DNA from 2 places in the Vibrio sp. PSi01 genome. Region 1 is predicted to be linked to the other one. Evidence: predicted binding sites of a transcription regulator. Region 1 holds the regulator's gene; the other holds the start of a gene.
What was found. The regulator CRP, encoded in region 1, controls carbon source genes, mostly activating them, when cyclic AMP is high. The targets are predictions, from matches to a motif close to TGTGANNNNNNTCACA.
Positions count from the first base shown of each region.

Region 2: the regulator CRP is predicted to act here: its motif matches at 2,075-2,090, upstream of deoD (purine-nucleoside phosphorylase).

Region 1 covers NZ_JBHNYN010000012.1:8,561-25,104, reverse strand. The annotation lists gene ACFI6G_RS15610 (ExeM/NucH family extracellular endonuclease) at 1-487, shown strand, start outside; gene ACFI6G_RS15605 (aminodeoxychorismate/anthranilate synthase component II) at 676-1,254, shown strand; gene ACFI6G_RS15600 (aspartate aminotransferase family protein) at 1,719-2,930, shown strand; gene astA (arginine N-succinyltransferase) at 3,038-4,057, shown strand; gene astD (succinylglutamate-semialdehyde dehydrogenase) at 4,097-5,554, shown strand; gene ACFI6G_RS15585 (DUF1338 domain-containing protein) at 5,766-6,557, shown strand; gene crp (cAMP-activated global transcriptional regulator CRP) at 6,756-7,388, opposite strand; gene ACFI6G_RS15575 (phosphoribulokinase) at 7,628-8,497, opposite strand; gene ACFI6G_RS15570 (YheU family protein) at 8,575-8,787, opposite strand; gene ACFI6G_RS15565 (hydrolase) at 8,879-9,886, opposite strand; gene ACFI6G_RS15560 (TIGR02444 family protein) at 10,158-10,628, opposite strand; gene ACFI6G_RS15555 (ABC transporter ATP-binding protein) at 10,625-12,547, opposite strand; gene kefG (glutathione-regulated potassium-efflux system ancillary protein KefG) at 12,721-13,305, shown strand; gene kefB (glutathione-regulated potassium-efflux system protein KefB) at 13,292-15,088, shown strand; gene ACFI6G_RS15540 (YheV family putative zinc ribbon protein) at 15,244-15,444, shown strand; gene slyD (peptidylprolyl isomerase) at 15,541-16,125, shown strand; gene ACFI6G_RS15530 (isoaspartyl peptidase/L-asparaginase family protein) at 16,346-16,544, shown strand, end outside.
Region 2 covers NZ_JBHNYN010000002.1:406,792-423,335, forward strand. The annotation lists gene ACFI6G_RS04925 (hypothetical protein) at 1-1,130, opposite strand, end outside; gene deoD (purine-nucleoside phosphorylase) at 1,248-1,958, opposite strand; gene ACFI6G_RS04935 (L,D-transpeptidase family protein) at 2,306-3,277, shown strand; gene ACFI6G_RS04940 (Lpp/OprI family alanine-zipper lipoprotein) at 3,460-3,726, opposite strand; gene ACFI6G_RS04945 (DEAD/DEAH box helicase) at 4,088-5,419, shown strand; gene ACFI6G_RS04950 (SGNH/GDSL hydrolase family protein) at 5,573-6,823, opposite strand; gene ACFI6G_RS04955 (lipase family alpha/beta hydrolase) at 7,347-8,288, shown strand; gene ACFI6G_RS04960 (lipase secretion chaperone) at 8,327-9,214, shown strand; gene ACFI6G_RS04965 (prolyl oligopeptidase family serine peptidase) at 9,556-11,577, shown strand; gene ACFI6G_RS04970 (TonB-dependent hemoglobin/transferrin/lactoferrin family receptor) at 11,578-13,719, shown strand; gene ACFI6G_RS04975 (proprotein convertase P-domain-containing protein) at 13,729-16,056, shown strand; gene ACFI6G_RS04980 (Lcl domain-containing protein) at 16,061-16,544, shown strand, end outside.

The DNA of each region.
Region 1 (16,544 bases):
GATTCTGGGTGATATGAACTCGTACGGCATGGAAGACCCAATGCTGGTACTGACGGATTACTCTGAAGAGAAATACGGTAAGAAAATCAAAGCGGCGCGTAACACTTACATTGACGGCGTCGAGCAGTTTGGTGACAGCGGTGCTGTGATCACTAAGAACTACGGCTACATTAATGCTGTGGCTCAAAAGCACCCAAACAGCTGGAGCTACTCATACAATGATGAAGTCGGTGCCTTGGATCATTTGTTGATCAGTGACAGCTTGAAAGATAGGGTTGTTGATGCGACCGATTGGCACATCAATGGTGGTGAGTCGACGTTGTTTGACTACAACGAAGAGTTCAAAGCTGACCTACCTAAGTACCAAGATCACTTCCGTTCATCGGATCATGATCCTGCTGTTCTTGAACTGCGAGTAGGCGGTTCTTTCGGCTTCGGTGCACTGATGTCATTGTTTGGTTTAGCAATGTGGCGTCGTCGCCAGTAGCGACATCGTTAACTGCGCAAGCCAGCTGATACAGGTAACTGAAAGTTATCTGTAAACAATTAAGGTCAACTTAGGTTGGCCTTAATTATTGGCGAAATGCAGTTTCCACTTGCCTTTCGCCATGGGTATTGCACAATACCGCCCCTATATCTCCCAATCATTTAGTATTTAGCAAACGATTTCGACCCATGTTACTTATCATCGATAACTACGACTCTTTTACCTATAACTTGTATCAGTATTTCTGTGAGTTAGGGGTCACTGTGAAAGTTGTTCGCAACGATGAGATTGATATTGCGGGTATCGAATCGCTGAACCCTAGCCATCTTGTTATCTCTCCGGGTCCTTGTACGCCGAATGATGCGGGAATCTCTCTGCAAGTCATTGAGCACTTCGTGGGTAAGTTGCCGATCTTAGGTGTGTGTCTTGGTCATCAAGCCATTGCTCAAGTCTTTGGTGGTGAAGTGGTGAGAGCCAGACAAGTGATGCATGGTAAAACCTCTCCGATCCGTCATAACGGTAAGAGCGTTTTTCAAGGTCTCAATAATCCTCTGACTGTGACTCGTTACCACTCTTTAGTGGTGAAAAATGGTACGCTCCCTGACTGCTTTGAACTCACTTCTTGGACAGAGTTTGAAGATGGCAGTATGGATGAGATCATGGGTTATCAACACAAAACCTTGCCGATTGATGCCGTCCAATTTCACCCTGAATCGATTAAAACAGAGCAAGGACACCAGCTTCTTGCTAACTTCTTAGCGCGTTGAGTGTTTAAATTTGGCTTTTCATTCGTTCAAATAAGCCAGTTAAACGTATTACCTCGTTCGTTAAGCGTTTTAATTCGGGCGCGCCGCGTCTTCATCCCTCTGACGCCGATCACTTTTTATAACATTTCTCCCTCTTCAGGCTAAGTTTTTAGTCTATGCAATATTATTCGCCTTATTTCCTCTCGAACCCCTTATACCGCTGTACCAGTAAGGCTTTGCTGTTGATGGATAGACGTTTAGTTAAAAAAAGCTTCATAAAACAGATTGTTTGATGCATAAATAGTCATAGGTAGTGACGTTTAGCTGGTTGTTAGGGATGGCTAAAGAATAATCTACTATTGAAAAGGTTAATTAAATGTAAATATAATGCTGCAGCGGGATTATGGCGGGACAAAATATCTTTATCTCACTTATGAACCATTACGCTTATTTGCGAAGCTTGCGGTATCGAGAAGGAATGTACGATGACAGTGGAAAATAATGTAGAACGTAGTCTTTTTAATGAGGTGATGGTGCCTTGTTATAACCCAATGGAAATGATCCCGGTAAAAGGGGAAGGCGCACGCGTTTGGGACCAACAAGGCCGAGAGTATATCGACTTTGCTGGCGGTATCGCTGTGAGCTGCTTGGGCCACTGTCACCCAGCAATGGTGAATGCCGTTACTGAGCAAGCAAACAAGATTTGGCATCTGAGTAACGTGATGACCAACGAACCTGCACTGCGTCTAGCGAAGAAGCTAACCGACGTATGTTTTGCAGAAAAAGTATTTTTTGCCAACTCTGGCGCAGAAGCGAATGAAGCAGCATTGAAGTTGGCTCGTCGTTGGGCGGCAGATGTTCATGGCCCTGAGAAGTCTGAAATCATTGCATTCAAACAAGGTTTCCATGGTCGTACTTTCTTTACTGTAACTGTAGGTGGTCAAGAAGCTTATTCTGATGGCTTTGGTCCTAAACCGGGCGATGTAACTCACCTGCCTTACAATGATATTGCCGCGCTAGAAGCGCACATCTCTGATCGCACATGTGCAATCATGATGGAACCTCTGCAAGGTGAGGGTGGCATCATCTCTCCAACCTCTGAGTTTGTGAACACGGTTCGTGAGCTGTGTGACAAGCACAATGCGCTGCTTATTTTTGATGAAGTGCAAACAGGTAATGGCCGTACGGGCAATTTTTATGCGTATCAAGGCCTAGGTGTGACACCTGATATCTTAAGTACAGCAAAATCACTCGGTGGTGGTTTCCCTATCGGCGCGATGCTAACAACGACTGAACTCGCGACACACCTAAAAGTCGGTACGCACGGTTCAACATACGGCGGTAACCCACTAGCGTGTGCCGTTGCTGAAGCGGTTGTTGACGTCGTTAGCCAACCAGAAACCTTAGCTGGCGTAAAAGAGCGTGAAGAGCTATTTCGTGACGGCTTAGCTAAGATTAATGACAAATATCAAATATTCAGTGAAGTTCGTGGTAAAGGCCTATTATTAGGCGCTGCACTAAATGACGAGTGGCAAGGACGTGCACGTGACGTATTAGTAGCAGCAGGCGAACAAGGCTTGATGGTATTGGTTGCGGGTGCAAACGTGGTTCGTTTTACGCCATCACTGGTTATTACTACACAAGAAATTGAAGAAGGCTTATCAAAACTAGACAAAGCAATCGCTACGCTAGTTTAGCCTAAGCGGCGTCATAGGAATGATCGCCATTAGAGCGATCCCATGACGTTTTGCTAAAGGCCCAAGCTTCTGGTTTTGGGCCTATTTTGCATCTGGAGGGAATATTGATGCTAGTTGTTCGCCCAATTAAACTATCTGATTACGACGCGTTGCATACCTGCGCTGTTGAGTCAGGACATGGATTCACATCTCTTCCGGTTAACGAAGAACTGTTAACCAATCGTATTACTCACTCTGAATACAGCTTCGCGAAACAAGACGTGACCGAGCCCGGTGATGAAGGCTACCTGATGGTTGGCTACGATACCGAAACCGGAGAAGTGGCGGGTACGACCGGCATAGAAGCCTCGATTGGCTGGGATGTACCGTTTTATTCTTACCACATCAGCAAAGTAGTCCACTCATCACAAAAGCTAGGCGTGAACAACGTCGTTAAGCTACTGACTTTCGGTAATAACTACACCGGGTGCAGTGAGATCTGTACGCTATTTTTGCGTCCAGATTTCCGTGGCGGCTTGAACGGTCGCTTGATGTCGAAGTGTCGGTTTTTGATCATGGCGGAACACCCAGAGCGTTTCTCAAAAACGATTTTTGCTGAGATGCGTGGTGTATCGGATGCCGAAGGCAACTCTCCTTTCTGGCAATGGCTGCAAGAGCACTTCTTCTCGATTGATTTCACGCTTGCTGATTACCTAACCGGTATTGGTAAGAAAGGCTTCATTGCTGACCTAATGCCGAAGCTACCTATCTATGTGAACCTGCTGAGCAAAGAAGCTCAGGCGGTGATCGGAGAGGTACATGATAATACGCGCCCTGCACTTAAGTTGCTGGAACGTGAAGGTTTCACTAACCGAGGCTACGTTGACATCTTTGATGCGGGGCCAACGGTTGAATGTGATTTAAGAAACATTGAATCGGTACGTTATGCGATTCGTGCTCAAGTAAAAATTGCAGAGCACTCCAGTTCTAAAGACTTCCTAATTGGTAATACCTCGTTCGAGAACTTCCGCGCAGTCGCTGCGAAAGGTGCGTATGACCAAGCAAGTGACACAGTGATTTTATCATCTGAAGTAGCAAGCGCTCTTGAAGTAAAAGAAGGCGAATTCGTTCGCATGTTAGCTCAGTAAGAGCAGCGATTATCTGTCGAAGATTTTAAGGATAGAAGTATGACTCAGTGGATAGCAGGACAATGGGTGGCAGGTCAAGGTGACGCCATGGCATCAGTAAGCCCATACAATAATGAAGTAGTATGGCAGGGTGATAGCGCAACTCCTGCACAGGTTGAATCTGCAGTAGCAGCGGCTCGTGAAGCCTTCTTAGTTTGGAAAAAACTGAGCTTTGCCGAGCGTGAAGCGATCGTGTTGAATTTTGCTGAGAAAGTTAAAGAGAACAGCGAAGAAATAGCACAAATTATTGCAAAAGAGACGGGGAAACCGATTTGGGAAACGCGTACTGAAGCGGGCGCGATGGCGGGCAAAATTGCTATCTCTATTCGTGCTTACCATGAACGTACTGGTGAAGCTTCACGTGAAGCTGCAGGCAACCAAATTGTACTGCGTCATCGTCCATTAGGCGTAATGGCAGTATTTGGTCCTTATAACTTCCCTGGTCATCTACCTAACGGTCATATTGTTCCAGCACTGCTATCGGGTAATACCGTGGTATTTAAGCCGTCAGAGCAGACACCTTGGACGGGTGAGTTTGCGATGAAACTATGGCAAGAAGCTGGCCTTCCTGCTGGCGTAATTAACCTAGTACAAGGTGCCAAAGAGACAGGTATCGCACTGGCTGATGCTAAAGGCCTTGATGGCGTGCTGTTCACAGGTAGTGCCAATACCGGTCATATCCTGCATCGTCAATTCGCGGGCCAACCGGGCAAGATGCTGGCACTAGAAATGGGCGGCAACAACCCTATGGTGATCAGCGACCAATACGGTGATGCAGACGCAACGGTATACACTATCATCCAATCAGCTTTCATCAGTGCGGGTCAACGTTGTACATGTGCACGTCGCTTGTATGTTCCAATAGGAGATAAGGGCGATCAACTACTGGATAAGCTCGTTGCTGCGACCTTGAAAATTCGTGTCGATCAGCCACTCGCTGAGCCAGCACCCTTCATGGGCCCACAGATCTCTGAAGCTGCGGCTAAGTTCATTCTGGACGCACAAGCGAATCTGCAATCGTTAGGCGGTGTAAGTCTAGTAGAAGCAAAAGCGGGTCAAGCGGCGTTTGTTTCTCCTGGTATTATCGACGCAACCAACATTGCTGAACTGCCGGATGAAGAGTACTTTGGTCCATTGCTACAAGTGGTCCGTTATCAATCGCTAGAGCAAGCGGTTGAGCTAGCTAACGACACACGCTTTGGTTTATCTGCTGGCTTAGTATCAACAGATGATTCTGAATGGGAATACTTTGTTGACCATATCCGTGCGGGCATTGTTAACCGTAACCGCCAGCTAACAGGCGCAAGTGGCGATGCTCCATTTGGTGGTCCAGGTGCTTCGGGCAACTTACGCCCAAGTGCTTACTACGCGGCTGACTACTGTGCTTACCCTATGGCTTCAATGGAAGGTGGCGAAACTCAACTTCCGGCAACGTTTAGCCCAGGTATTGAGCTTTAATTTAGGCTAATGAGTCTTAGGCTTATGCGTTAAGTTTGAAATAGGAAGCGGTGCTATCGCTTCCTTTTTCCATCACGCCCAACACCTAGATTGGGCGGTAGATAATAATAGAAAAGTATGTCACAGGCTGATGGCTGCTGACTCTGTGTCTCAGCCTCTCCCTTTCTAATCCAAATTACTAGCTTGCTAGAACCTCTGACAAGGAGTCACCATGACGCCCGATCTACTCTTTAAATCACTTTGGGACGATTACATTCACAGGCTTTGTCCATCGGCTGAGAAAGTACATCACTTGCTGAAAGAAGACGAAGCTCTGATTAATGATCACATTGCACTGCGTACTTTCAATGTTGCTCCGCTAGGTATTGAAACATTGGCTAAGCCTTTCCTTGAGCTAGGTTATAAAGCGTGTGGCGATTACTTGTTTGAGAGTAAGAAGCTAGTCGCGAAGCATTACGAGCACCCAGATCCAAATCAACCTAAAGTGTTCATTAGTGAGTTGAAGGTCGAAGAGTGTTCAAGTGACTTACAACAGATCGTTGCTAAATTGGTTGAGCAAGTCGACGTAAGCAAGCTTCAAGGCCATGAATTCTTGTTTGGTGGTCGTCTATGGGACTTGAGCTTCGCAGATTTCCAAGTGCTTGCAAAAGAAAGTGAATACGCGTCTTGGCTCGCAGCTCATGGTTACGGTGCCAACCACTTTACAGTGAGCGTTAATCAACTCGATGCTTTTGATGAAGTGCAGGCAGTGAATGATTATTTGAGCGAATCAGGCTTCACGATCAATGCATCTGGTGGCCAGGTTAAAGGCTCTCCAGAGGTCTTATTAGAGCAATCATCAACAATGGCAGATAAAGTCCCAGTTTCATTTGTTGAGGGCAATGAGATGATTCCTGGAGGCTTCTATGAGTTCGCTAAGCGTTATGCGATGGCTAATGGTGAGCTTTATACCGGTTTTGTGGCAGCATCGGCTGACAAGATCTTCGAAAGCACTAACGGTTAAAGAAAGATACGAGTACGGACTTTACCCTAAAGATGCAGATAGGCTTCGCTTCGAGAGTGTTTGCGCTTCGAAGCTGTAGGTGTTTCATTCGCATCTCGCATCTCGCATCTCGCATCTGCTCTCTAGATCTTTAGAAAACAAAAAAGCCACCAAATTTGCATTTGGTGGCTTTCAAATTTTAGGCTCAGTTAATCGAGATTAACGAGTGCCATATACCACGATAGTTTTACCGTGTGCAGAAATTAGGTTCTGCTCTTCTAGCATCTTCAAGATACGACCAACTGTCTCACGAGAACAACCAACGATCTGGCCAATCTCTTGGCGAGTGATCTTGATTTGCATGCCGTCAGGGTGAGTCATTGCATCTGGTTGTTTTGCTAGGTTTAGTAGCGTTTGTGCGATACGACCAGTTACGTCAAGGAACGCTAAGTCACCAACTTTTTGGCTAGTTACTTGTAGACGGTTTGCCATTTGCGCTGATAGACGCATTAGGATGTCTGGGTTCACTTGGATAAGTTGACGGAATTTCTTGAAAGAAATTTCAGCTACTTCACAAGGAGATTTTGCACGAACCCAAGCTGTACGCTCTTGGTCTTCTTCGAATAAGCCTAGCTCACCGATGAAGTCGCCTTGGTTTAGGTAAGAAAGAATCATTTCCTTACCTTCTTCGTCTTTGATAAGAACTGCCACAGAACCTTTAACAATGTAGTACAAGGTTTCTGCCTTTTCACCAGCATGAATCAAAGTACTTTTTGATGGGTACTTATGAATATGACAGTGTGAAAGGAACCACTCTAATGTTGGATCGGTTTGAGGTTTACCTAGAACCATAATATCTCACTTCCTCTGCAGGGTATGCTTGCCGCTTTCCGTATTTTAGCTAAGCCTGGATTGACTTGTAGGATAAGAGCACTCGTTGAGCGCTGCAAGCTATCTTGTGTTTCGTTTAAGAATAGTATCCTTTTTCAGGTACTATTTCTTGATTTTAATCGTGACCAAGCTACGATTTTTTACGCAAAATTGTGCACATGATCACGGTATGAAAAGTAATCAACCAGAATGGTGCTCTGTTAACCAATTTTTCCGGTTTCGATGAGTTGTTGTAGGATCGGCCTTACAATGAGCTCCATAGCAAAACTCATCTTCCCTCCTGGTACCACAAGCGTGTTGTGGCGAGACATAAATGAGCCATCAATCATAGCTAAAAGGTAAGGGAAATCGACGTTTTTGATGCCGCGCAAACGTATAACAACGAAGCTTTCGTCTAAACTTGGGATCCCTTTAGCGTTGAGAGGGTTTGATGTGTCTACCGTTGGAACACGCTGAAAGTTGATGTGAGTACGCGAAAACTGAGGAGTAATGTAGTTAAGGTAATCATCCATCGAGCGAACAATCGAGTCCATTACTGCTTCACGAGAATGACCACGATCGCGTGTGTCGCGAACGAATTTCTGGATCCATTCTAAGTTGACGATAGGTACCATGCCGATCAGCAAGTCGACGTGTTGAGAAACATTGATATCGCCATCAACCACACCGCCGTGCAGGCCTTCGTAAAACATCACATCTGAATTTTCTGGGATCTCTTGCCATGGCGTAAAGGTGCCTGGCATTTGATTGTAAGGAACGGCTTCATCGAACGTGTGCAGGTAGCTACGTACCTTGCCTGTACCTTCGTTACCGTATTTACGGAAGAACTCTTCTAGCGCACCAAAGTCGTTGGCTTGTGGACCAAAGTAGCTGATGTGCTTACCTTGCTCGCGCGCTTTACGGATCTCGACATCCATCTCTGGTCGAGTGAAGCGATGGAAACTATCCCCTTCAACCCAAGCGGCCTTCACGTCCATCATATTGAACATTTTACGGAAGGCTTCTGAGGTGGTGGTGGTGCCGGCTCCTGATGAACCCGTCACCGCAATAATTGGATGTTTAGCGGACATGACAACCCTTGTCTTTTGAGTAACTTACTTGTTAGCAATCGTTTACCACTATAACACGGCTCCTTTATGAGCGCAGCCTAGAAGCGTTTTGTGACTTGAATATCAACGGTTTCATGCAGCTCAGAAAATACGATACTGACTTCTCCTGAGGCTAATTGATGTTTCACTTGGTCAATCTTGTTTTGCAATGAAACCTCTACATCACCGTAGTCTGTACCTTCACGCAGCACGAACTCTTTGATGAGGTTTTCCAGTGTTTCTGGTGCAATGTCTTGCCATGGGATGATCATAAATACTTCTCTCTTTTATGTTCATGGATATGTTGATAACTATGTTTATTAATTAGTAATGTTTTTACTTCTATTTACTAAGGCTCGGTCATTATGCCGAATCTTGGATACTTTCATAGTAGGCTGGCAATGCTTCTTCTAGCCAAAACCTGGGCTTGAGCGTGCTACCGGTAATGAACCCCACATGGCCACCTTTCTGAAACAAGCGATAATCAATATTGTCTGGTAGTACGAATTTTGGAATAACATCATCAGTCATGAAAGGATCGTCTTTAGCATGAATGATCTGAGTCGGTAGCTTAATCTTATTCAGTTTTGGAAGCGCTGAACATTGAGCATAGTAGTCTTGAGCATTCTTAAATCCATGCAGAGGCGCAGTGATCCTTTCATCAAACTCATACAGTTTGTCTATTTTTTTGATGGTTTCAGCGGAGATACCTATTTTTTCTTGTAACAGCTTAACCTTTTTCAAGGCATTCGATTTGAGTGAGTTGAGCAGGTATTTTTTATAGAGCCTAGAGAAGCCTCTTTCAATACGACTGGAGCAGCAAGCTAAATCAAAAGGAGCAGAAACTATCGTTGCCGCCGACAGTAATGGGTCGTCCGCATACTCAGCCAAGTAGTTCGCCAGCATGTTTCCGCCTAGAGATATACCAACCGCAACCTTTGGGTTATTGGGAAATTGCGCGTGTAAGTGTCGTAGAAAGAAACGAGCATCTTCTACTTCTCCTGAATGGTACGCGCGAGCCAAGCGATTCGGTTTTCCGCTGCATCCTCTAAAGTGCATCATCACGGATAACCAACCATCTTTAGCAAACGCATTCATCAGTCCATTGGCGTAAGGGCTTTCAAAGCTGCCTTCCAAACCGTGGAATAGAACGAAAATGGGCTTATTATTCGCATCTCCTCTGCTTTTATTATCACTATTGGTGCTATCTCCCTTAGGGTCCTCGCTCCATGCAAGGTCGAGGAAATCACCGTCGGGAGTTTCTAAGGTTTGCCATTGAGGATCAAATAACGCCTGCTTTCTAATAAACCGTGGCACTAAGGTTTGTAAGTGCGGATTAGAGAGACCAGCCGCTGCGGTAAATATTGTCATAAAACAGTCCATGCTTCTTTTATGGGCTTTGATAAAGTGTTGAGCTTTTAGTGAAACGCCCATGTTTTTATTTGAGCTTGGTTGATTCTCGGCATAAGCGCAAGAGTTTCACTCATACAGGTTACAAAACAGGTTGTAGGTAACTGGTTGAATACTATCGAGGTTAAGCTCTATATATTGCTAATAATCCGAGCCACCATCGCGTGAACACGAAGAACGATAGTCCCCAATAAGCTTGGATCTTGATCTAACAAAAGGAAAAGGGAATGCCTTAGGGCTGAGGGGCTGGTTCAGAAAAAGCAACATAGAGGTTTTCTGCCCCTAATAATCGACAGTATTGAAAAGCGAGAGGCGCTTGTTGGTTTGCGAAAAGCTGAAGAGAGTTTATGTAGTCGACGAGATCAGATTGTTGTTGTTTCTCTAGTTGTAATTCGAACTGTAAGGCTTCACGGTAGAGTGAATCAACAACGTGTGCTTTGAGATGCTTACGTAGCTCTCGATAACTATGAAGCAGGGTTTCAGAGCGGCTCAAACACTGTTGAACTTTGTGCCACTCTTCTTCGGCAAAAGACAATTGCTGCTCATCAAGCCATTTGAGCAGCAGCAGTAGATTGACGTTGCCGTGAAACTGGTTTTGTAAAGCTAGGCACGCATCCTTTACACCACGCACACTGTAATACTGAAGGCTAAATTGCCATAGTCGTTCCAGTGTTAGTGATATTGGGGCGTGCTCTGGGCTCATAAGCTATCCATATCCTGTTCCATCTGCTCAAGCTCTTCTTGAGTGGACATCCAATCCATTTCAACTTCTTCTAGCTGTGATTTACTGCTCGCTTGGAGAGCGAGTACTTTATTCAGTTTAGCCTTATTTTCAGCTTCATACAGTGAAGTGTCGGATAATTCTTGCTCGGCTTCTTTAAGAGCCAACGTTAATTTATCCATCTGCTTTTCAAATTGACTCAGCTTTTTACGAATTGGTGCCGTTAGTTTACGGAACTCTGCTTCTTTACGTTTCTGATCTTTTTTTGCTGCTGCACTGTTGGCGCCGTCTTTTGCTGGTGCCAATGCTTGTGCTTCTTTGCGTTCAACTTTCTGCTGTTCGGTTAGCCACTTGTAGTAATCGCTTAGGTCACCATCAAACGGTGCCACTTGGCGGTCGTGTACCAAATACAAATCATCGGTAGTCGCACGGAGTAGGTAACGGTCATGCGATACGATAACCATTGCGCCTTCAAACGTCTGCAATGCAAACGTCAGCGCCTGACGCATGTCGAGATCCAAGTGGTTGGTTGGTTCATCGAGCAGCAACAGATTTGGTTTTTGCCATACTAGTAGCGCCAGAACTAAACGCGCTTTTTCACCGCCTGAGAAGGGGGCTACTTTATCGAGCGCTTTTTCACCTTGGAAACCGAAGCTACCTAGGTAATCACGCAGTTGTTGCTCTGTGTGTTTAGGGGCAATCTGCATCATGTGTTGCAGCGGTGTTTCTTCTGGGTGCAGCGTCTCTAATTGGTGCTGTGCAAAGTAACCCATCTTAACGCCTTGTGAATAGCTCAGTTCACCACCTTGCTGTTTCAGTTCGCCAGAAAGGAGTTTAATCAGTGTTGACTTACCAGCGCCATTTCGGCCAAGTAGACCAATACGACTGCCCGGTACTAGGTTCAAGCGAATCTTCTCTAGAATCAGGTTGTCATCGTAACCCGCAGAGACTTCATCCATCATCATGATTGGATTTGGTAGCGCGTCTGGTTCTCTAAACTCAAAGCTGAATGGGTTATCAAATTGAGCGGGCAGCACTTGTTCCATTTTCTCTAATGCTTTGATACGGCTTTGCGCTTGGCGAGCTTTTGAGGCTTTGTAGCGGAAACGGTCAATGTAGCTCTGCATATGAGACATTTGTTTCTGCTGTTTTTGGTACATCGCTTGTTGCAGGATCAGTTTTTGCGCGCGTTGAGTTTCGAACGATGAGTAGTTACCGGTGTATTCATTGAGCTGCTGGTTTTCAACATGCACGATGCGGTTGACGATAGGATCCAAGAAATCTCTATCGTGCGAGATAAGAACGAGTGTGCCAGGGTAGTTTTGTAACCAGCGTTCTAGCCACATTACTGCGTCTAAATCCAAGTGGTTGGTTGGCTCATCGAGTAGCAGTAGGTCACTGCGGCACAATAGGGCTTGCGCTAAGTTCAAACGCATACGCCAACCACCCGAGAACTGGGTTAGGTTCCATGTCATTTGTTCTTGGCGAAATCCTAAGCCATCCAATAGCTCAGCAGCACGTGCTTTGATGCTGTAACCACCAATGGTTTCAATTTTGCCGTGGATCTCTGCTACTAATGTGCCGTTGTCGGCTTGTTCAGCTTTCTCTAGTTGATCTTCAAGGCCGCGATATTCACGGTCGCCATCAATCACGTATTCAATCGCTGTTCTTTCTAGTGCTGGCGTTTCTTGAGCAACCCAAGCCATTTCCCAATGGGCTGGTTTACTGAATGAGCCAGCATCAATAGACAGCTCGTCTTTAATTAAGGCGAACAGCGTAGATTTACCACAGCCGTTTTTACCAACCAAACCGATCTTGTCGCCAGGATGAAAAGTCGCAGATGCTTGGTCGAGGAGTGGCTTACCGCCGCGTAGCAATTGAATATCAGAGAAAGTAATCATATAGAGGTAGCATAGAAATTAGAGGTGAACAGACGCCTGCATAGTAGGCTGAATCCAGATAAAAGTCGATCACAATGCAATTTGCGTTATGATGCCAATAACATATTAATAACTTTTATTTAAATTCTAGTGGCCTTGCCACCGTTTAGCCCTTAAAGGAATGTTTCAAAGGAATGAGTATTACTCCCTCGATAGACAAACCCGTGCCAAAGGTATTAGTGATCTATGCGCACCCAGAGCCGCAAACCTCTATCGCTAACCAGATCATGGTTAAAAAGATAGAGTCGCTTGGGAATGTTAAAATCCACGATCTTTATGCCCTCTATCCTGACTTCTTTATTGATGTGCCTTATGAGCATGAACTGCTTCTGCAGTACGATGTGATTGTATTCCAACATCCTTTGTTTATGTACTCATGCCCTTCGTTATTGAAGGAATGGTTTGACCGAGTATTAGGCAAGGGCTTTGCGTTTGGTGAGCAAAGTGCACTTAAGGGTAAGCATTGGCGCAGTGTTATCACCACGGGTGGTAAAGAAGAGGCGTTTGGTGCTGCAGGCTATAATAAGTATCCCTTACAAGAGATCTTGCAACCGTTTGAGCTAACTGCCGCTTTGTGCCAGATGCACTGGATGTCACCTTTAGTTTTACATTGGGCTCGAAATGTCTCGGATATGACGCGTTACCAACACGCTGAAGAATATCGAAATTGGTTGCGAGATCCGCTACAAGATATAGGAGCAAATGATGGCTCTGACTAATGATTTCCTACAAAGTAGCGCTATATTTTTAGCGGCGGCTGTGGTTGCGGTTCCTATCGCGCAGCGAGCAGGCTTAGGTTCAGTATTAGGTTACTTATTAGCGGGTGTCGCTATTGGTCCATGGGGGCTTGGCCTAATCAGTGACGTAGAGGCCATTCTACATTTCTCAGAGTTCGGGGTGGTGCTGCTGCTCTTCCTTATTGGTTTAGAGCTTAACCCCAAAAAACTGTGGCAGATGCGGGCGCCTATTCTCGGCTTAGGGGGGGCGCAAGTGTTGATCACCACCTTGATTATTACCGCCATCGCCTGTTTGTTCGGATTGACTTGGCAAACTAGCCTCGTGATAGGTATGGGGTTAGCCTTATCTTCGACAGCCATCGCCTTGCGCGTTATTGAAGAGCGAGAGCTTGGTGGTAAAGAAGCGGGACAGTCAGGCTTTGCAGTCTTACTTTTCCAAGATATTGCAGTAATCCCTATGTTAGCGGTGTTGCCTCTGCTTGCGGGCAATACGGGCGGTAGTTGGGCTGACATGTTGTGGATGCTAGGCGGCGTGATTGGCTTACTTGTTGGTGGTCATTTCTTACTGAGACCACTATTCCGCTATGTGGTCATGAGCGGTGTTCGTGAGTTGTTTACCGTTGCAGCGCTGCTATTGGTGATTGGTATTGCCGTCATCATGCAGCAGATTGGTTTGTCGATGGCGCTGGGTACTTTCTTAGCGGGTGTTCTTCTAGCAGAAAGTGAATATCGACACGAGCTTGAAATTGCGATTGACCCATTCAAAGGGTTATTGCTTGGCCTGTTCTTTATCTCTGTGGGTATGGCGGTGAACTTAGGTTTACTAGCCGAAAGCCCATTCGCGATACTGATTGCAGTTTGTGCATTGGTCGTGTTGAAAGGTTTGGTACTGTATGCACTTGCCCGTATCTTTGGTACACAGACAAAAGCGCGTAGCCGAATGGCGATGATACTCAGCCAAGGTGGTGAGTTTGCCTTTGTTATTTTTACTGCGGCGAGTGCACAGGGTATTTTAAGTGGTGAACAGGTATCGTTCTTACTGGTCGTGGTGAGTTTATCAATGGTGACTACGCCATTGATGCTTAAGCTGCAAGACCGATTCTTTGCTCGTCAACTTAATCAAATCAGTGAAAGCGCGATGTCTTCTGATGTGGTTGATCGTAGCCCTAGAGTGATCATTGCTGGTTTTGGTCGTTTCGGTCAGATCATTGGTCGCTTGATGTACGCTAATAAGATTCGTATCACCGTCCTTGAAAGTGATGCCAGCCAAATACATATCCTTAGAAAATTCGGCTACAAGGTATTTTACGGTGATTCAACTCATCTAGAACTGTTACGTGCCGCAGGCGCTGATAGAGCGGAGGCGATTGTACTGTGTACTGACTCTCCCGATGAAATCATGAAAACCGTCGATTTATGTAAGCAGCACTTCCCGCGCTTAAAGATCTTAGCGCGTGCACGAAGCCGTGTTGAAGCCTATCAATTACTTAACCATGGTGTGAGCAACTACTCTCGTGAAACTTTCCTTGGAGCATTAGACTTAGGACGTCAAACATTGACTGAACTTGGCATGCATCCATATAAAGCGAAGCGAGCAGAAGCACATTTTAGGAAATTGGATAATGGTATGCTCAAAGAGTTACTTCCTCAGCACAACGAAGATGCCGAGCTAGCTCAAAGAGCGAAAGAGGCTCGTAAAGAGCTGGAAGAAATTTTTGGACACGAGATGGAAAATGATCATCAGTCTCGAAACTATTGGCAGTAGCCTGAGTCTAGAGTGAATAACCCGAGCTTAGGAATATAACTGAACTCAGAAATAGCAGTCTAAAGAACCAACCTAATAATAAACGCGGTCTCTGCTTAGTTTCTAATAGAGCGGGCGGGATGAACTGCGAATCCAGAGTAGTAAAGGACATTAACGTGAAACAGAAAAAACGCTTTATCGCTGGGGCGAGCTGCCCAAGCTGCAACACTCAAGATACTCTTCGCTGGTGGATAGAGAATAATATCGAATTGGTGGAATGTGTTGATTGTAATTTCAATGAGCAGCGGAAACCGAAAACTGTAGAGAAATCTGAACACGCGAATCAAGAAATGATCGGTATTTTTAAACCAGAATGATTGAGTTTCACTAATTCATCCCCATAATACCGGGTGTATAAAATTTATTCCTAGGCTCAACTGTTCGAGCCTAGTCCAAACCTCCTTGGAGCTCTCATGAAAATTGAAAAGAACGTAGTAGTTAGTGTTGCATATCAAGTGAAACTTGAAGATGGCGTAGTAGTTGACCAATCAACTGCAGAAGCTCCACTAGATTACCTTCACGGTCACAACAACCTAATTACAGGTCTTGAAAAAGAGCTTGAAGGCAAAGTTGCTGGTGACAAGTTCTCTGCAACGGTTACTCCAGAAGACGCTTACGGTGAACACAACGACGACCTAGTTCAACGTGTTCCTGCTGACGTATTCCAAGGTGTTGAGCAAATCGAAGTTGGTATGCGTTTCTTAGCGGATACTGACCAAGGTCCAATCCCAGTTGAAGTGACTGAAGTAGATGGCGACGAAGTTGTTGTTGACGGTAACCACATGCTAGCTGGCCAAACTCTAACGTTTGACGTTGAAGTTGTAGCGGTTCGTGAAGCGACTGAAGAAGAAGTTCAACATGGTCACGTACACCAAGAAGGTGGCTGTGGTGATCACGACCATGATCACGAAGGTGGTTGTTGTGGTGGCGAAGGCCATGACCACGGTGAAGAGAAAAAAGAAGGCTGCTGCGGCGGCGGTAGCTGTGGTTCTCACTAATACCGAATGAACGGTTTAGATTAAGAATCTTGAAAGCCTCCTTTGTTGGAGGCTTTTTTCGTATTGGTGTCTAGCTTTTTGACCTCGCTTTTATCTACCAAACTAAGTGTCCGCAAATCTAAGCATTCGTAAAAAGTTTGGTTTTCGCTATCAGACATAGAACCATGGATGTGATATTGATAGGCACAACATTATAAGACGACATCAGTGGAGAGTTTGCATGTCACAACCTTTTTCAATTGCCATTCATGGTGGTGCAGGAACCATCTTACGAGAGCAAATGAGCGATGAATTAAAAACGGGTATTACCGAGGCTTTGGAAAAGTCAGTTTTAGCTGGCTATCAAGTACTGCAATCGGGCGGTGATGCTCTGGATGCGGTGGTGGCATCGGTTAAAGTGATGGAAGACAGCCCGCATT
Region 2 (16,544 bases), on a different contig from region 1:
ATATCGATTTTTTCAAAACTTTGATCGTCTTGCCAGCCTGAATCTTCTTCAACATACATCAGGTCAATATTTTGACTCTGAATGCGCGGCAAACAAACGCTGAGAGCGGCAGATCTTAGTAATGGATCTTGTGGCATATAAATAGCGACGTGTTTGTTTTCGTCACACATATCAAGCACATGCAAGAAATGAGCATAAGAGGTATAGGGTGGTCGAACTAGCGCGCCTTTAGAAGGGTAGCTGAATGCGGTGAGATTCCCCATTGGGTCTTCAACGTTACCTCTGGCAAGAATCACTTGGTACTTTTGTTCAATACGCTCTTTTAGCTTATCTGATGGCTGGGGAAGCTCTAGATTCGCTTCTGACGAATGCTCCTTTGATACAAAGCGTGCAACGTCGTCGTAAGGGTTATGATCGACATTCCCAGACGGTTCTTCGTTCTGAGAGTAATTGACGTGCTGACAAAGGATATAACCAGAATGTGCCTCGCCCGTTGCTATCCAAAGGACACCATTATTACTTTGCGGCTGTAGTCGCTGATAATGCGAAGCAAATTGGTAATTTTTTGCATGATTAACCCATCGTGCATCGATCATTGCCAACTTACGACGACAACGACTCGCGATATGGTCAACATGATCATAGAAAGTCTTTGGGTTGATCTCTAATTTTCTGCAGATCTCACGTACGGAATAACCCATGAACAATAAGCCCATGAGGTTCTCTTGAAACTGAAGTTTTTTATTGGATCCAGACCACTTATCAACGAAGGTTGATTGGCAGTCTTTGCATCGATAGCGTTGCCTGTCACCACTATAGCCAAAGGCATGGTAAAGATGTTTATGGGTATGAACCGATAGGCCAAAGTTCTCGCAATCATCATTACGACAAGCAGGAAGGCCATCGCTGTGAAGTTGTCTTAGGCGATGAAGTTCGCTTAACACTTCACGATTGTTAAGTAAGGGGGGGAAAGCTCCACACTCACGACAAACCATCGCTGGACGCTTAGGATTCGCATGTTGCAAAACATATCGTTTTGCATCGCTCAAGCCAAAGTTGTCACACGCCAATGTTTTACAAAAGTTGAGTTGTAATCCATCCGCATCTTTTGGCAGCTTGTCGTTGGACACGATCGCCCCCTCGGGGTTATTTAGGCAGCCAAGCGAACTTGGCTGCGAGGTATTGCGTTTCAATCTATGTATTGTCAAAAACTAGCTAGTGTAAAAGAGATAGCTATTTTCTTTTAATTAGATGTTGATTGCTGTTTCAAGAGCAACGGTCATCATGTCGTTGAATGATTTTTGACGATCTTCTGAACTTAGTTTCTCACCACGGATGATGTGATCAGATACTGTAAGAATTGTTAGGGCTTTAGCTCCTAAGTCTGCAGCAACACCGTAGATACCAGCCGCTTCCATATCAACACCAAGGATGCCTAGTTTTTCCATTTTTTCGAAAAGGTCAGCTTCTGGAGTGTAGAAAAGGTCAGCAGAGAATACGTTACCAACTTTAACTGGAACTTCTTGTGAACGCGCTTGTTTTACTGCTTCTTCTAGCAGACCGAAATCAGCGATAGCAGCGAAGTCGTGGTTGTTGAAACGAATACGGTTTACTTTTGAGTCAGTTGAAGCACCCATACCGATAACAACGTCCATTAGTTTAACGTCGTCACGTACTGCGCCACAGCTACCTACACGAATAACGTTTTTCACACCGTACTCAGCGATAAGCTCATGTACGTAGATGCAGCATGATGGGATACCCATACCGTGGCCCATTACAGAAACTTTCTTGCCTTTGTAAGTGCCTGTGTAACCAAACATGTTGCGAACGTCACAAACTTGCTTCACGTCATCAAGGAATGTTTCCGCAATGTATTTTGCGCGAAGCGGGTCGCCCGGCATAAGTACTGTTTCTGCGAAATCACCAGCTTGAGCATTAATATGAGGTGTAGCCATGGTCGTTCTCCAAAGTTTATGCGGTAATGATAGGAACAGAATTTAATCAATTACCGATTCTGTTGAATTGAATTCGTTTTGTTGAGGCAATATTAGCGAGTTGGAACGAGGCTCCATGAGACTTTAGTCACAAAACAGGTCTACCATTATAGTTTTATTAATATTGATAACCAAATCTGTTGAAAGCTTAAAGGCAATCGATTTTGTTTGGTAAGATCGTTGTATATAAAGAGAAGAACGCGCTGATTGGCTCAAAACAGATTGGCTTTTTAGTTGTAACTAACCGTTGTAGAGACATTTGATCAGCGATAATCTAAACTTTGATAAAAGACAAACCAAGGAATTGTATGTCGTATTGCGCTAACACTACGCCTTTGCACTCTATGAGAACACAGATACGTAAGGTAGCTTTGCCTCTAGTGAGGGTCACCTTGCTTGTGGCGGCGATGGCTTCGTCGTGTGTGTCTGCGGCGACCTTTGAACTGCCTCCGGCGGAAAGCCGCATTGTCGGCAGGATACAACAACACGAAGTGGCTGCTGGCGAAACGTTAGCCATCATTGCGAAACAATACGATATTGGCTTTCTCTCTTTAATGGCAGCAAACAAAGGGGTGGATCCTTTTCTTCCTGCAGAAGGCTACGTGTTAAGTATTCCTAGCCGTTTCATTTTGCCTGACACCTCAAGAGAAGGGATTGTCATCAATCTTGCTGAGTTAAGGTTGTACTTTTTTGAGCCGGATAAGAACCAGGTTCATGTTTTTCCTGTAGGCATTGGTCGAGTAGGGCGTGATACACCCGAGATGATCACCAAGATAAGTCAGAAAAGACCTAATCCAACTTGGACTCCTCCCAATTCAATTCGTAAAGAGTATTTAGAGAAAGGTATTGAGTTACCACGAGTGGTCCCTGCGGGTCCTGAGAATCCTCTAGGTGAGTATGCATTGCGACTTGCTTATGGTGCGGGTGATTATCTTATACACGGCACTAATAAAGATTTTGGTATAGGCTTGCGAGTCAGCTCCGGATGTATTCGCATGGAACCGAAAGATATCGAATGGCTTTTTGAACAGGTTAACCGCGGTGAGCAAGTCACAATCATCGATGAGCCGATCAAAGTCTCTTTAGAACCCGATAGAAGCGTGTTTGTTGAAGCGCATGAACCATTGACGCGAAGTGATGGTTCTAAGAAGGCGTTGCAGATTCCGGTTGAACTAAAATGGTGGCTTGAAGATGCTGATTTGCCAAATTCAAAGGCTAAAGCGGTTATTTTTGCTCAAAATGGTGTGCCGGTTGAGATAGCACCACCGCACCATTTGTGACTAAGTTTTAGTTCGAAAGGTTCTTTGAAAAGCATCACTGCTGTTCACTTTCTCTCACTCTTTTTACCCTTTCTTTTTTCTTTATTCCAAATAAAAAACACCACCTCTATTCGGAGGTGGTGCTATCAATTTACTGCATTTTGCGACTGATATAATCTACAGCTTAATTGCGTATGTCTTTATTACTTAGTGTAAGACTCTGCAATGTTGTCGATACGGTCGTTAGCACGATCCGCTTCTTCTTTTGCTGCCATAGCGGCTGCAGATGCTTCTTGAGCCTTCATTTCAGCGGCAGCTTTGTCACTCTTAAGCGCTTCAACTTCGCTGCTTAGTTCAGCAACTTGGTTAGTCAATTGATCCATTTCTGACATTGCAGCTTCTTCTGGCTCAGAAGAACAACCAGCTAAAATGAAAACTGAGGCTGCAGCTGCGATTAACGTCTTATTCATAAGAACTCCTTGCTTATTTATCATCAAAAGATGCGCTATACATTCTTTATCATATAGTCGCTTCATTAATGATTGTAGCGACTAATTTTTTAACTGCAAAAACAATAACTAAAGAAATTGCTAAATTTTTGAGGTAATTAGCTAAGCATCACGTTCTGTCTCATTTATGAGATGGAGAGATTAGAATCGATTTTTGTCTTATTTGGAAGGACTATCCCTTTAGTGTCAATGCATACAATATACTAGGCAACTTGAGATATAAGGATAAATTTACTGTGATCTCTATCCTTATAAAGTACTTTCGCGGTATCATGTCACGTTAAATTAATTTTATTCAATACCATCAAGACTGGAGAGTCCTTTGCACTTTAAAGATTTAGGCTTAGACAACCGCTTACTGAAGAACTTAAAACATTACGACTTCAAGAAAGCGACAGAGATCCAATCAAAAGCGATCCCTGTTGCTATTGCCGGTAAGGATCTATTGGCTTCATCAAAAACGGGATCAGGAAAAACGTTGGCGTTTGTGTTGCCAATGATACACAAAGCATTAAAAACCAAAGCGTTTTCTGCTAAAGATCCTCGTGGTGTAATTTTGGCTCCTACTCGTGAGCTAGCTAAGCAAGTTTATGGCGAACTCCGTAGTATGCTTGGTGGTTTGTCTTACGAAGCCGCACTTATCTTAGGTGGTGAAAACTTTAACGACCAAGTTAAAGCTCTGCGTAAGTACCCTCGCTTTATTGTAGCGACTCCAGGCCGTCTTGCGGATCACCTTGAGCACCGCTCCCTATTTTTAGATGGTGTTGAGACGCTAATCCTTGATGAAGCTGACCGTATGCTTGATTTAGGCTTTGCTCCTGAACTACGTCGTATTGCGAATGCCGCTAAACACCGTCGACGTCAGACTCTAATGTTCTCTGCAACGCTCGATCACGCGGAAGTGAATGGTATTGCAAATGAGATGTTAGACGCGCCGAAGCGTATCTCGGTGGGTGTTTCTAACGAGCAACACTTAGATATCACACAAAAGTTCTACTTGTGTGATCATCTAGACCACAAAGAGGCGATTCTTGACCGTGTATTAGAAGAAGCTGAATACCGTCAGGTTATGATCTTCACGGCAACTCGCGCAGATACCGACCGTCTAACGGAAAAGCTGAACGAGAAGAAGCTTAAAGCGGTTGCACTAAGTGGTAACCTAAACCAAACGCAACGTAACGCGATCATGAGCCAATTTGAGCGCGCGGTATACAAGATCTTGGTAACAACAGACGTTGCTTCTCGTGGTATTGATATTCCAAACGTAAGCCACGTTATCAACTTTGATATGCCTAAGCACACGGAAGAGTACGTTCACCGTGTTGGTCGTACTGGCCGTGCTGGTAATAAAGGTGATGCGATTTCATTGGTTGGTCCAAAAGACTGGGACAGCTTCAAGCGCGTTGAACTTTACCTTCAGCAAGATCTTACTTTCTCTATTTTAGAAGGTTTGAAAGGTAAGTTTAAGGGCATTAAGCCGCGTAAACCCGCTGTTGCTAAAGGCGGTCCAGCGAAGAAGAAAACCAATACTCAAGCTAAGAAAACGCCTAAGAAACCGGTTAAGCGCGATAAAAGCTTCCACAAGAATGTGGCAGTGGGTGATACCGTGTTTATCCCTAAGAAGAAAGTTGCTCCAAAAGCGGACGACGAGTAATCAACTTGCGTGACCTAAAAGCTTAGCTTTGAAAGGTTGATGCAAATAAAAAACCGCCGATGATGGCGGTTTTTTTGTATCTGTACCTTGTGTAAGCCTTAACTTTCGGTACTTACAGGCGGCAACTCATGAGGCTCGATGAGCTCTTCCTCGCTAGAAATTGAACGTTGAGAACGAGTACGCCAAGATATGGTCTGCGATGTATTTATGAGTTGCTGTCGTTGGGTGTGTCACGCCCCAAAATACATAACTATCCGAGCCATATGTCGCGCAGTCGCTGGTTAAACTGTGGCTTCGTAAATAGTCGGTCGATGAGCTTCTGTTGATATTTAGGCAGGCATCACTCGCATTCCTAAAGCCATGCTGCTCAGGATTATTAGTGATACTGGCAAAGAGTGCGTTTGCATCGAACAACACCACGTTTTTCCCCATGCCTTGATAATATTCGGCTTGAGCTTTGATGAATTGGTTGAACTCTAAAATCTTGCCACGAACTTTAATGATCTCTTGCTCGGTCGAATATTTAAATTGCGGAGCCTTGGTCGCATCGGGCAATGTGAAGAGTAAGATATTGTTCGCTCCAGATTCTGTTAAGCGGATCAAAGCGCTACTGAAGTCGGCTTTTACATCGGCGACCTCTCTGCCGTAATTCATGAAATCATTGAGGCCAAATTCTAACGTAAATAACGAATTTTCCGGGCGGTAGTTTTTCGCAACTTTCATGTAGGTCAAGTAAGACGTAACTTGGTCATAAACACCAGTCAGTGCGACGTATTGATTGGTACCTGCTGCGCCACCCACGGCCCAGTTATAAAGAGGAACGTCTTTGGCTTTAGCTAAATATTCGGTCCAAACCAAACCGTTTGAAAAGTGCCCTAGAAACCATGAGTTTGCATTTGGGAAAACCCATTGAGAGCCATTAAATAGGTTGCCAGTATCAGAAAGGCTATCACCAAAGGTAACAATACGATTGATACTATTGGCTTGCACAGCGTTATCGTTGGTCCAGATTGAGTGATTGTAAGAGAAGCGATTGTCTGCGGCAAAATAGGTGATGTCTCCGACATCATGTTGGAGGCCGAGAGTCTGTTCACAACGCTGTTTGATTTCAGATTGTGGGGCGTCACTGTAAAACATATTCTTGAATGAGACTGAAGACCACCAGTATCCATTTATCGTGTAATAATCTCCATTTTCCTTCTTTGCCCATTGCCAATCTGTGGCTGGAGAATCATGTGATGCGTCGGTTCGATACCAACATCGAACATAGGAATAGGTTTGTTCTCCTTGTGTTTTTAGAACCTGTGCAGACGTAATCGATTCAGGAGTGGGTATAGAATTTTCTTCAGATGCATAAGCACCAAAAGGGATGGTTAACGCGAGCATCAAAGCCGTATTTTTCATCACTGCAATCTCTTATTGTATTTAGGTAAGCCAAATAAAGACGTTGTTTTGTGTTGCTTGTTATTCTTAATAACTGAATAGCGAATAACTGGTACGACCTATATCTAATGTCAATAATTCTCGTCAACATATTCAACCTCTGGTTGTCCTCTAACTGGCATAAGCATCAAATTTTCAACGGCTTTTCTATTGTTCGAACAATCAAATATAAGACGAAGTTTGCCATTGGATTTTGGTTAGTATTTGTTCCTTAGTAGGCTTTCATTGGTGAGTACTCACGAGTAACCTGGACGTGAGCCACTATTGTGGAATCGAATTCGATTTTTCTAAGTCATGTAATAATGCATTTAAATCAGTTATTTACTGTTGGGCATGTTGTTAGGAGACATAGGTTGAATGTTAATCACCGCTGTTTAATTCAAGTTCATCATCACAAATATCAATCTCCAATTTTCTTTTTTATAAAATTCTAACCTAGGGTTCCTTTACTCATCAGAGGTCTAATCTGTTTAAGGAAAGAGCATTGAAAAAGATATTAATTTGGACGATCGCCTGTCTATCCAGTTTTGGAGCCTACGCAGGCACAAGCGCATCGGCATTAGAAGCCAGTGGATACACAGAAACGAAATATCCCATTATGTTAGTACATGGTCTGTTTGGCTTCGATACATTAGCGGGTGTGGATTACTTCTATGGCGTACCTGAATCTCTAACCAAAGATGGTGCGAGCGTCTATGTAGCGCAAGTATCAGCGACCAACAGCTCTGAAGTCCGTGGCGAGCAGTTGTTGGCTCAAGTTGAGACACTGTTAGCCGCGACAGGGGCAAGTAAGGTGAACCTTGTCGGTCACAGCCACGGGGGACCGACAGCGCGTTATGTCGCATCAGTTCGTCCTGATCTGGTTGCCTCTGTGACAAGTATTGGTGGCGTCCATAAAGGATCTAAAGTTGCCGATCTCGTGCGTGGAAGCGTGTCAGAAGGTTCTCCCGCAGAAGGTATCGCGGTTAAGTTGGCTGGTGGATTAACTACGCTCATTAACCTGTTATCTGGTGGAACGGATCTTGACCAAGACGGTCTCGCATCTCTTGAAGCTTTAACGACGGAAGGCTCACTTGCATTCAATCAGTTTTACCCTGAAGGCGTTCCGACGTCTGAGTGCGGTGATGGTGAATGGCAAGCCAATAACGGTGTTTATTACTATTCATGGACAGGGTCATCCACTTTTACCAACCTTCTTGATCCTACCGACGGAGCGATGACAATCCTTGGCTTAGCCTTCAATGAACCGAATGACGGACTAGTGGGGGCATGCAGCGCGCACTTAGGCAAAGTGATTGGCGACGATTATAAAATGAATCACCTAGACGAAATTAATGGTTTGCTGGGGATTCACCATCTCTTTGAGACCGACCCTGTGACGCTCTATCGTCAACACGCCAATCGATTGAAGCTGGCTGGCCTTTAGGTTGCTTACCCATTTATTAAGACCTTAAGGAACACATAATGAAAAAGACCGCCATTTTGTCGATAACCACGATAGCCCTGATGAGCACAGCGGCGGTCTTTTTATATCTAAAAAAGGAAGACCCAGATTTACACAATGACGAAAAACGAAGCGCTTCTTCATTAAAGGTCGCCTCTCAACAAGATACCGACATCGATAACGCATCAGCCAAAGACATGATGGAATATTTCGTGTCAGGCAATACAGAATTAACCCTTGAAGATATTCGTGACAATGTCGCAAGGCACCACGAACAATCACCAACAGTCATTGTCGATGAGGCACTGTTTACCAAGTATCTTGAATACAAATCAGCGTTGACATCTATAGATGTTCAATTCGATACGATCTCAGCAGAAGATTTGCGTTTGCTCAATCAAACGTTACTCGATCTCCAGGCTCAATTTTTTAGTCAGAGTGAGATAAGTATTCTGTTTACCCATGACAATAAAATGAGGGAAATAGCCTTAGAGAAATTGCTTCTGAGACAGGAAGGTTTAGCCGAGCAAGATTACCAACAAAGGTTCGAATCGTATTTGTCTGAACAGCCCAATTACGTTCAGTCGAGTTATCAGAACCAGGTGTTACTCCAACAGCTTTCTAGCTCTGAAGGTCTAGATGAACAAGCGAAATATTTGAAGAGAAACGAACTGGTCGGTGAAGAAGCAACCCAAAGGCTTGAATCTCTGGATCAGCAAAGAGCCGAATTTGAAGAAAATTTGAAGGTTTACTTTGCCGAGCGAAATGACATTTTGAACGACTCCGCCCTCTCAGAAAGCGAACTACAAGAAACCATTGCTCAACTTAGGGCGGCGCGCTTCGCGCCAGAACAGGTTCGAAGGGTTCAAGCAATTGAACGAATCAGAGCTGCGAGTCTGGGACTGTGAATTTAGTTCGCAAAATCAACCATGCGAACCGGCCACACTAGTTAAGTCGATGATTCCTACTAACTCAAAAGCTCTAGATTTAAGTCATTTTATCAAAGATAAGAAAACGATTGCTTTCTTTAATTAATTCCGACAAATCCAATATAATCAATATTATTGACTGATTTGTTATTCATATGCAAATTTAAATAACACCTGATATTGCAATGGTAACGCATCATAAATTAGCGTTCTTCTCGTGACTGGCATCACATATCTATGTAAATGATAATTGATCTCATTATCGTTTGGGTGCATCATGCGCGAAATTTATTGATTTAGCGTATGGATTTGTTTTGTTTATGAAAGCATTTGTGTTGTTAGCTTTTGTTTTGGTCTTGTCGGCAGGAGTTGGTGCTTCGGATCAGTTCTCTTGGCTCAGAGATGATTCCCGTAGTGCGAATAAAGTACTTAATTATCTCAATCAACAGAATGATAAAACTCAGTTGCATCAAGAACGTATTCGATCTCTGAGCGAATCCCTACAAAAGAAATGGCAAGACAATCGTCCTGAACGAGCCGATAGACCATGGCAGGAAATCGGTGGCTACGAGTATGCGATCCTAAATCACAAGGGCAAAAGAACCTTATTGTCCCGATTAGTTGGGAGTAAGGATTTGACCGAGTTGCTTAACATTGATGCTCGTTCTGCGGAGCACAATTACTATCAGTTAGGTGATTGGGCACTCGACTCAACGAAAACCAAGCTCGCAATAGCAGAAGATATTACGGGTACTGAACAGTATCGAGTGAGTGTTGTTGATCTTAAAACTCAGCAAGTCACACTAGTAGCTCAAAATGTAGACAGTTCGCTTGCGTGGTCGAAAGACGGTCAATCTCTGTATTTGATTCAACTTGAACAACAAACTTCGAGACCTTATGCGCTAACGAAATACTTCTTAAATGAGTCAAAGCCGATTCAATTAACGGAAGAGTTGGATTCCGCTTGGTTGCTTTCGTATTACCTTTCAAGTGATAAGCAATTTGCTGTCGTTCAGGCAAACAGTGAAAACTCCAGCGAGCAACGTTTGTTAAACCTCGATAACGGTGAAATCTCCAAACCACTATTACCACGAAAAACTGGGGTGGAATACTACGTTGATGTTTCGGATTCTATGTTGTTTGCAAACAGCAATCACGACCGCAATGATTTTGCTTTTTACTCTGCACCACTTACTCAGGCTCCACATATCAACCTCTGGCGAGCGGTTTTTGAACCAACGGACGAGTCTAGAATCAGTAACTTCTATTTGTTTGAATCCGGCGCTGTGGTTGTTAGCCAAAGTGGTGCGTCTCAGTCTCTAAATTTTCTCGACAAAGATAACCGCTATCGTTCAAGCCAGTTATTGGCTGACGCAGGCCAAGTTGCTTGGGTAAGCCAAGTGGGCGACTACCAAAGTAACAAATTGCATATTCGCAGCATGTCTTTGACTCAGCCAGCAAAGTGGGACCGGTTAAATACTGATACTTTACAACGAGAACGCTTCTCTCAAGACCATTACCCTCAATACCAACAATCAGCGTATCAAACCGAGCAAGTTATGGTGAATTCTGGTGGGGTAACAATTCCAGTCACACTGGCTTATCGCAAAGACAAATTGACTAAGACCACACCAGTGTTTTTGTATGGATACGGAGCTTATGGCATGGCGATGAAGCCCTATTTCATGCCACAAATTATTAGCTTACTTGATGAAGGTGTTATTTATGCAATTGCACATGTTCGTGGGGGCGGGTTTTATGGTGAGTCTTGGTATCAAGCCGGTAAGGGGATTAAAAAAGAAAATGCCATCTTGGATTTCATCGCAGTTGCTCGTGATTTGACAGCATACAATCTTGGTAAGCGCCCTATTTATGCGATGGGTGGAAGTGCTGGTGGCACTCTTGTTGCTGCAGCTTTAAATCAAGCTCCTGACTTGTTTGATGGTGCTGTCCTTAAAGCGCCATTTGTTGATGTTGTTAATAGCATGTCTGATTCTGCATTACCTCTAACAGCTCAGCAGTACGGTGAGTGGGGCAATCCAAACATTGCCGATGAATTGAAGGTCATGCAGCAATATGACCCTTATCTGAATCTTAGCGAACAAAATTACCCACCGATATTGATTCAAGTTGGCCTCAACGATCGCCGCGTTCCCTATTGGGAAGGGGCTAAGTATTACGCAAAATTAAGCGAGCTAACGACTGGAAGTGGGCCCTATTTATTGTCGACAAACTTTACTCAAGGACATTCGACAGATAGACGAAAATCCTTAGCGCAACAAGCGTTTGAATACGCATTCCTTTTATCACTTACCCTGAAAGACATTAAAGCGGAGCAGTAAATGAAGCTTTCCCCCCTATCAGCGGCAGTACTGAGTGTACTTGCTGCCAACGTCGTGCACGCCGAATCTGAGGTTTACCACTTTGAAGAGGTGCTCGTAACGGCGAACAAAATAGAGCAACCGTTATCTGAAGTAGCAGGTTCAGTTGCTGTGATCACGGGTGAAGACCTAGAAAAAAAAGGCGCAACAGAACTCTACGACGCAATAAAAAATGAACCTGGAGTCAGTGTTTCTGGGGGGGCAGGCCGACCGCAAAACATTACTATTCGCGGTATGACAGGTAACCGGATTTTGATTGTTAAAGACGGGATAAAATCTGCTGATGGTTTTGGGGCTAATGACATCAACGACAAAATAGGGCGCAACTCATTCGATATGTCGAACCTCGACAGTATTGAAGTCATCAAAGGTGCGAGCTCGTCTGTGTATGGGTCCGGTGCGATTGGTGGTGTTGTGGTTGTGAGATCTAAAAAGCCGGGAGACTACCTCGACGATAAAGATTTCTATAGCGACGTCTCTGCAACCTATACCGGTATCAGTAATAAATACAAAGGTGCGACAAACCTTGCTTTCCGTTCGGGGAAATTCGAAAGCTTGGTTAATCTTTCTTATTGGGAAGGTGAAGAAACCCGTAATTTTGATGAAGACCTATATAACCGAAGTATCGATGGCGTCGGTGGTGGTTACACCCTGAACTACTGGTCAAGTGACGCTCTGATGCTCAAAGGCAATGTCGAGTATTACAAAGAGAATTCAAGTCGTAAAGAAGGGTCTTCTAAGATCCAAAAGGACGGTAAATGGGACACTGAAGATTTTGACCAACAGTCTTATACCGAGACGTTCTCTGCGTATGCGGGGTTTGAGTATCTACCTGCCAATACTTGGTTTGAGGAATTAGATGCCAAGATCTATTGGCGTGATATGACTAATGAAGATACCACTAATCGTTTGATGTCTCGAAACAACAATAACGTTTCTGAGTTACGTAGAACGATTAATATTCGTGGTTTTACGGATCAGCTTCTCGGTGTAAACGCCGATTTTATTAGCGCATTCCAACATCAAAACATGAACCATACCTTGTCTTATGGTGTGAATATGGAAACCAACCTCCATGAGCGTCCAAGTCAATCTTCTGTTTTAGATTGGAACGGAGTGTCACTTAACGCGGATGTCCCTTTTGCTCCAGCCCGTTCGTACAATTTTGCTGCTTTTATTCGTGACGCGATTGAAATTGACCATTGGACTGTGACGGCAGGAGCCCGTGTTGATTTACACCAGTTGAAACCTGAATCACAGAGCACAATCAATGACTATGAAGTGAAGGAACAAAATTCGAGTGAGTTTTCTCCTAGCTTATCGGTGAGTTATCAGTTAACAGACTCGCTAAATACATACCTTTCGTACAACCACGGCTTTAGAGCACCGGGTTATGACAAAATTTATGGTTATCAGAACCATGATTTTGTCCCAATTACCCCATTTGTCATTGTGCCTAATATGGACCTAGAGGCCGAAACCAGTGATTCGTTTGAATTAGGCAGTAAGTTTGATAATGGACAAACACAGCTATATGCGGCCGTTTTCTATCAAAAGTTCGATAATTTTATCGACGTTAAACAGATCTCATTTGTGCCGGATCCAAATACAGGTAACTACTACAAGCAGTATCAAAACGTAAATGGAGTCGAGACATATGGCATTGAAGCTTCTCTTGCACATCGTTTAAGCGATTTTTGGAGTGTGAGTACTAAAGTCGGCTACGTTGATGGAGAAGATGAGGATGGAGAAAAAGTTCGTACGCTAACACCTTGGGAAGGTAATGCCGAGGTGACTTATGACGATAACGCCTTCTCCGCTTATGCGCAGGTTAATTGGGCGCAAGCGATGGATAACGTCCCTCAATGTGAAGATGATTTAGGTATCGTTACTGACTGTGCGACTACTTCTGGCTGGGCGAGTGTTGACCTTGGCGTAAGTTACTCTTGGACCTTCGGTTTGGATGTCAGCGCTAATGTTATCAACCTTTTCGACAAAGAATACATCCGTTACCAAGATGTCGCGGGCATAGCTGATAGTAATAAAGTTTACTCTACAGAGCCTGGTCGTTACTTCACCGTTAACGCCAAGTATGCGTTTTAAGGAGGACATATGAAAAAGAGTCTTCTATACATTGCTTTGTTGTTGGTTTCAGCAACAAGCAGTGCTGCCGAATGGGATTACCCTCTCGGTAATATTGTTGTAACAACGCAGCAGGAAGCCAAAGCGTATTTAGAAGAAGCTTATCCTGACGTTGGTACGCTGAGGTTTCGCTATGAAACACAGTCTAAGTTGGGACACCACTATAACTTCGACTTATTGATCAAAGGTGAGTACCAACAACAGAAATCTGTGGTTCTATCCACTAACTCTGACGAGCAGGTTTCACGCGTTTTCAGAAGCTTAGAAAATACCGTGTTACTCAACGGAAATCCGACAACGGCTGCTGAGCTAGAAGTTCCTCGCTTATTAGAAGCAGAGCGTGCGCCGAGCTTAAGCAGTGGCCAAGTGGTTGCGACGCATGTGAATGTGTTCAGTCCTGATTTAAGAACCATGGATAGAGCTGCGCCACCAGAAAGTTTGCTCACCGATGTGAGTCAATATCCAAGCCTCCCACACTACGTGCAAGCGGATGTGGAGGTATTGAACCACAGCGATGGTATCTACCTTACCAATGCTCGTATATCTCAGGTTGATGCAACAGCCTTGTATTCACTTGACCCAGACTCAGGTGCTGTAACGAACCGTGACACTTCAAGTTTTCTCGCAGCTGAGGGGCTCACAAAGTTTGCGGATCTGAACGAGCTGCAAAATGTGGATTGGCAAGATGTGCGATTCCTACAATTGATGGTATTTGCTCATCTAGATCAGTCTTTACGTTATATCAGCAGCTTGGGCTTTGATCTGTTTGATGCCCCTCTTGAGTTCGATGGCAGAGGCTTATCTGCAGATAACTCGACGTACTATTATGGCCCCAAAGCGGCTTTATTTGGTATTGGCGGTGGCTCACCTGATGCATTAGATGGTGATGTGATTCTGCATGAGCTTGGCCATGGGATTCATTATCACATCGTAAAAGATTGGGCTTACGGCCATACAGGTGCCATCGGTGAAGGGTTTGGAGATTACTGGGCGGGTAGTTTTAGCTTTCGTATTCAATATGAAAATGCACAGACTCGCGGGCAAGAGTTCGAGATAGATACTGTCTTTAACTGGGATGGTTACTTCGGGGTAAGGAATACCACGCGTAGCCTGTGGAACCAAAGGGCACGTTACTTTAGACAAGCAGAATATCGCCCTCATGAAAGTGTTGCTGGTGAACTAGGTGATGAGCTTTGGTCAACGCCTTTATTCCAGGCTCTGAAAGCCTCAGTTGAGCAGTATGGTGAGATCGCTTTTAACGAGTTCGATTCAATCGTACTCGAGTCTATGTATGGGCTAGGTCGTGGATTGAAAATGCATGACCTAGCTGAGAGCACTCTGTTTGTGGCTCAACAACTATATCCAAATCGAGATTATGCTGAAATATTGAAGCAAAAGTTTGATGTGCATGGATTGATCATCGAGCCATTTAAAGTAGAGGCTCCTGACCGTTATGTTGATCCAAAGAAGCCGTTGACGATTGAGTTGTACCCAACATTAAGACAGGCTCAAGTGGATGGCCAAATCAATATTTCAGAATTGGTGAAGTCGTTCGTTAGCGATCCGGTTGATCAGTTGTCGATAGAGGCGACACTTCCGACCGGCGAGATGTGTGGTTCTTCAGTCGCCATGAATACGAGTGTCGACTACCGATACAACGACGCCCTCAAATTACACAATTGGCAGCATGATTTGTCTCTTGTATATGGCTTACCTGTACTCGAATCCGATATCAAAGAAGTGAACAGTTACCTTCCTGATAGCCGGTTTAGCTCAACTAATCAGCCGATCGTTGGCTTTAAAACATTCAATTTCACTCTAAATGGCACGGCTCAGACCGCAGACGAAAATTTCGGTCTGTATTTAGATATCGATCACCCTCGGTTGAGTGATTTAGTGGTGACCCTTATTTCCCCGAAGGGAACACGAGTCGATTTACTTAACCATAAATCGACGCGATTTTCTGGCTTTGATGGTTACTTCACACTTAAGCATGACTCGGTTCTTGATTCGTTTAAGGGTGAGCCTACTAACGGGTCTTGGCGTTTAGAAATTGCCGATTACGTAAATGGTGAAACTGGGCACTTAAAACGGTGGGGGCTTGGCACGATTTCGAAATACGAATGTGGAGAAACAACGACTTCACCAGAAGAACCAACAGTTACCAGTGGCTCTTCTGGTGGTTCAGCTTCACTCATATCAATTCTATTCATGTCCTTGCTCTCGTTCGGCAGGTCATTTGGTACGCGTTACTTGTCTCTAATGGCAAGGCTCTTTAAAAACAAAACAAGAAGATAACTCTATGAAACCTCAATTGACAATTTTGGCCATCTCTTTGGCTCTTGCTGGCTGCGGTGGTTCGGGCGGTTCCGATACCTCTGCATCAGCAGCACCAACCTATACAGTGTCAGGTACAGTGACAGCACAGAATGTAGATTTACAAAGTAAGGTCTGTGCAGACATAAATCAAAACTACATGTGTGATAGTGGAGAACCAAGCTCGACGGCTAACGCGAATGGCGAATTTAGTATTACTAGTACTAAGAAGTCGATTTTATCGGTTCCTTTGTTAGCTCAGGTGGATACGGGGATTGCAGCCAATAGCACGAGCGCTTCTGCCTCTTCTTACGCTTATATTGCCGCTCCCGGTCTTCAAAAAAATACGGGAAATGAGATTAATGGTATCAGTTCACTATTGGCGGGTTATGTTGCTGACGGATTGACGGTAGCTGAAGCTAACAACAAATTAAAAGCGCAGTTGGCGAAAAGTGGCATCGCTATATCTG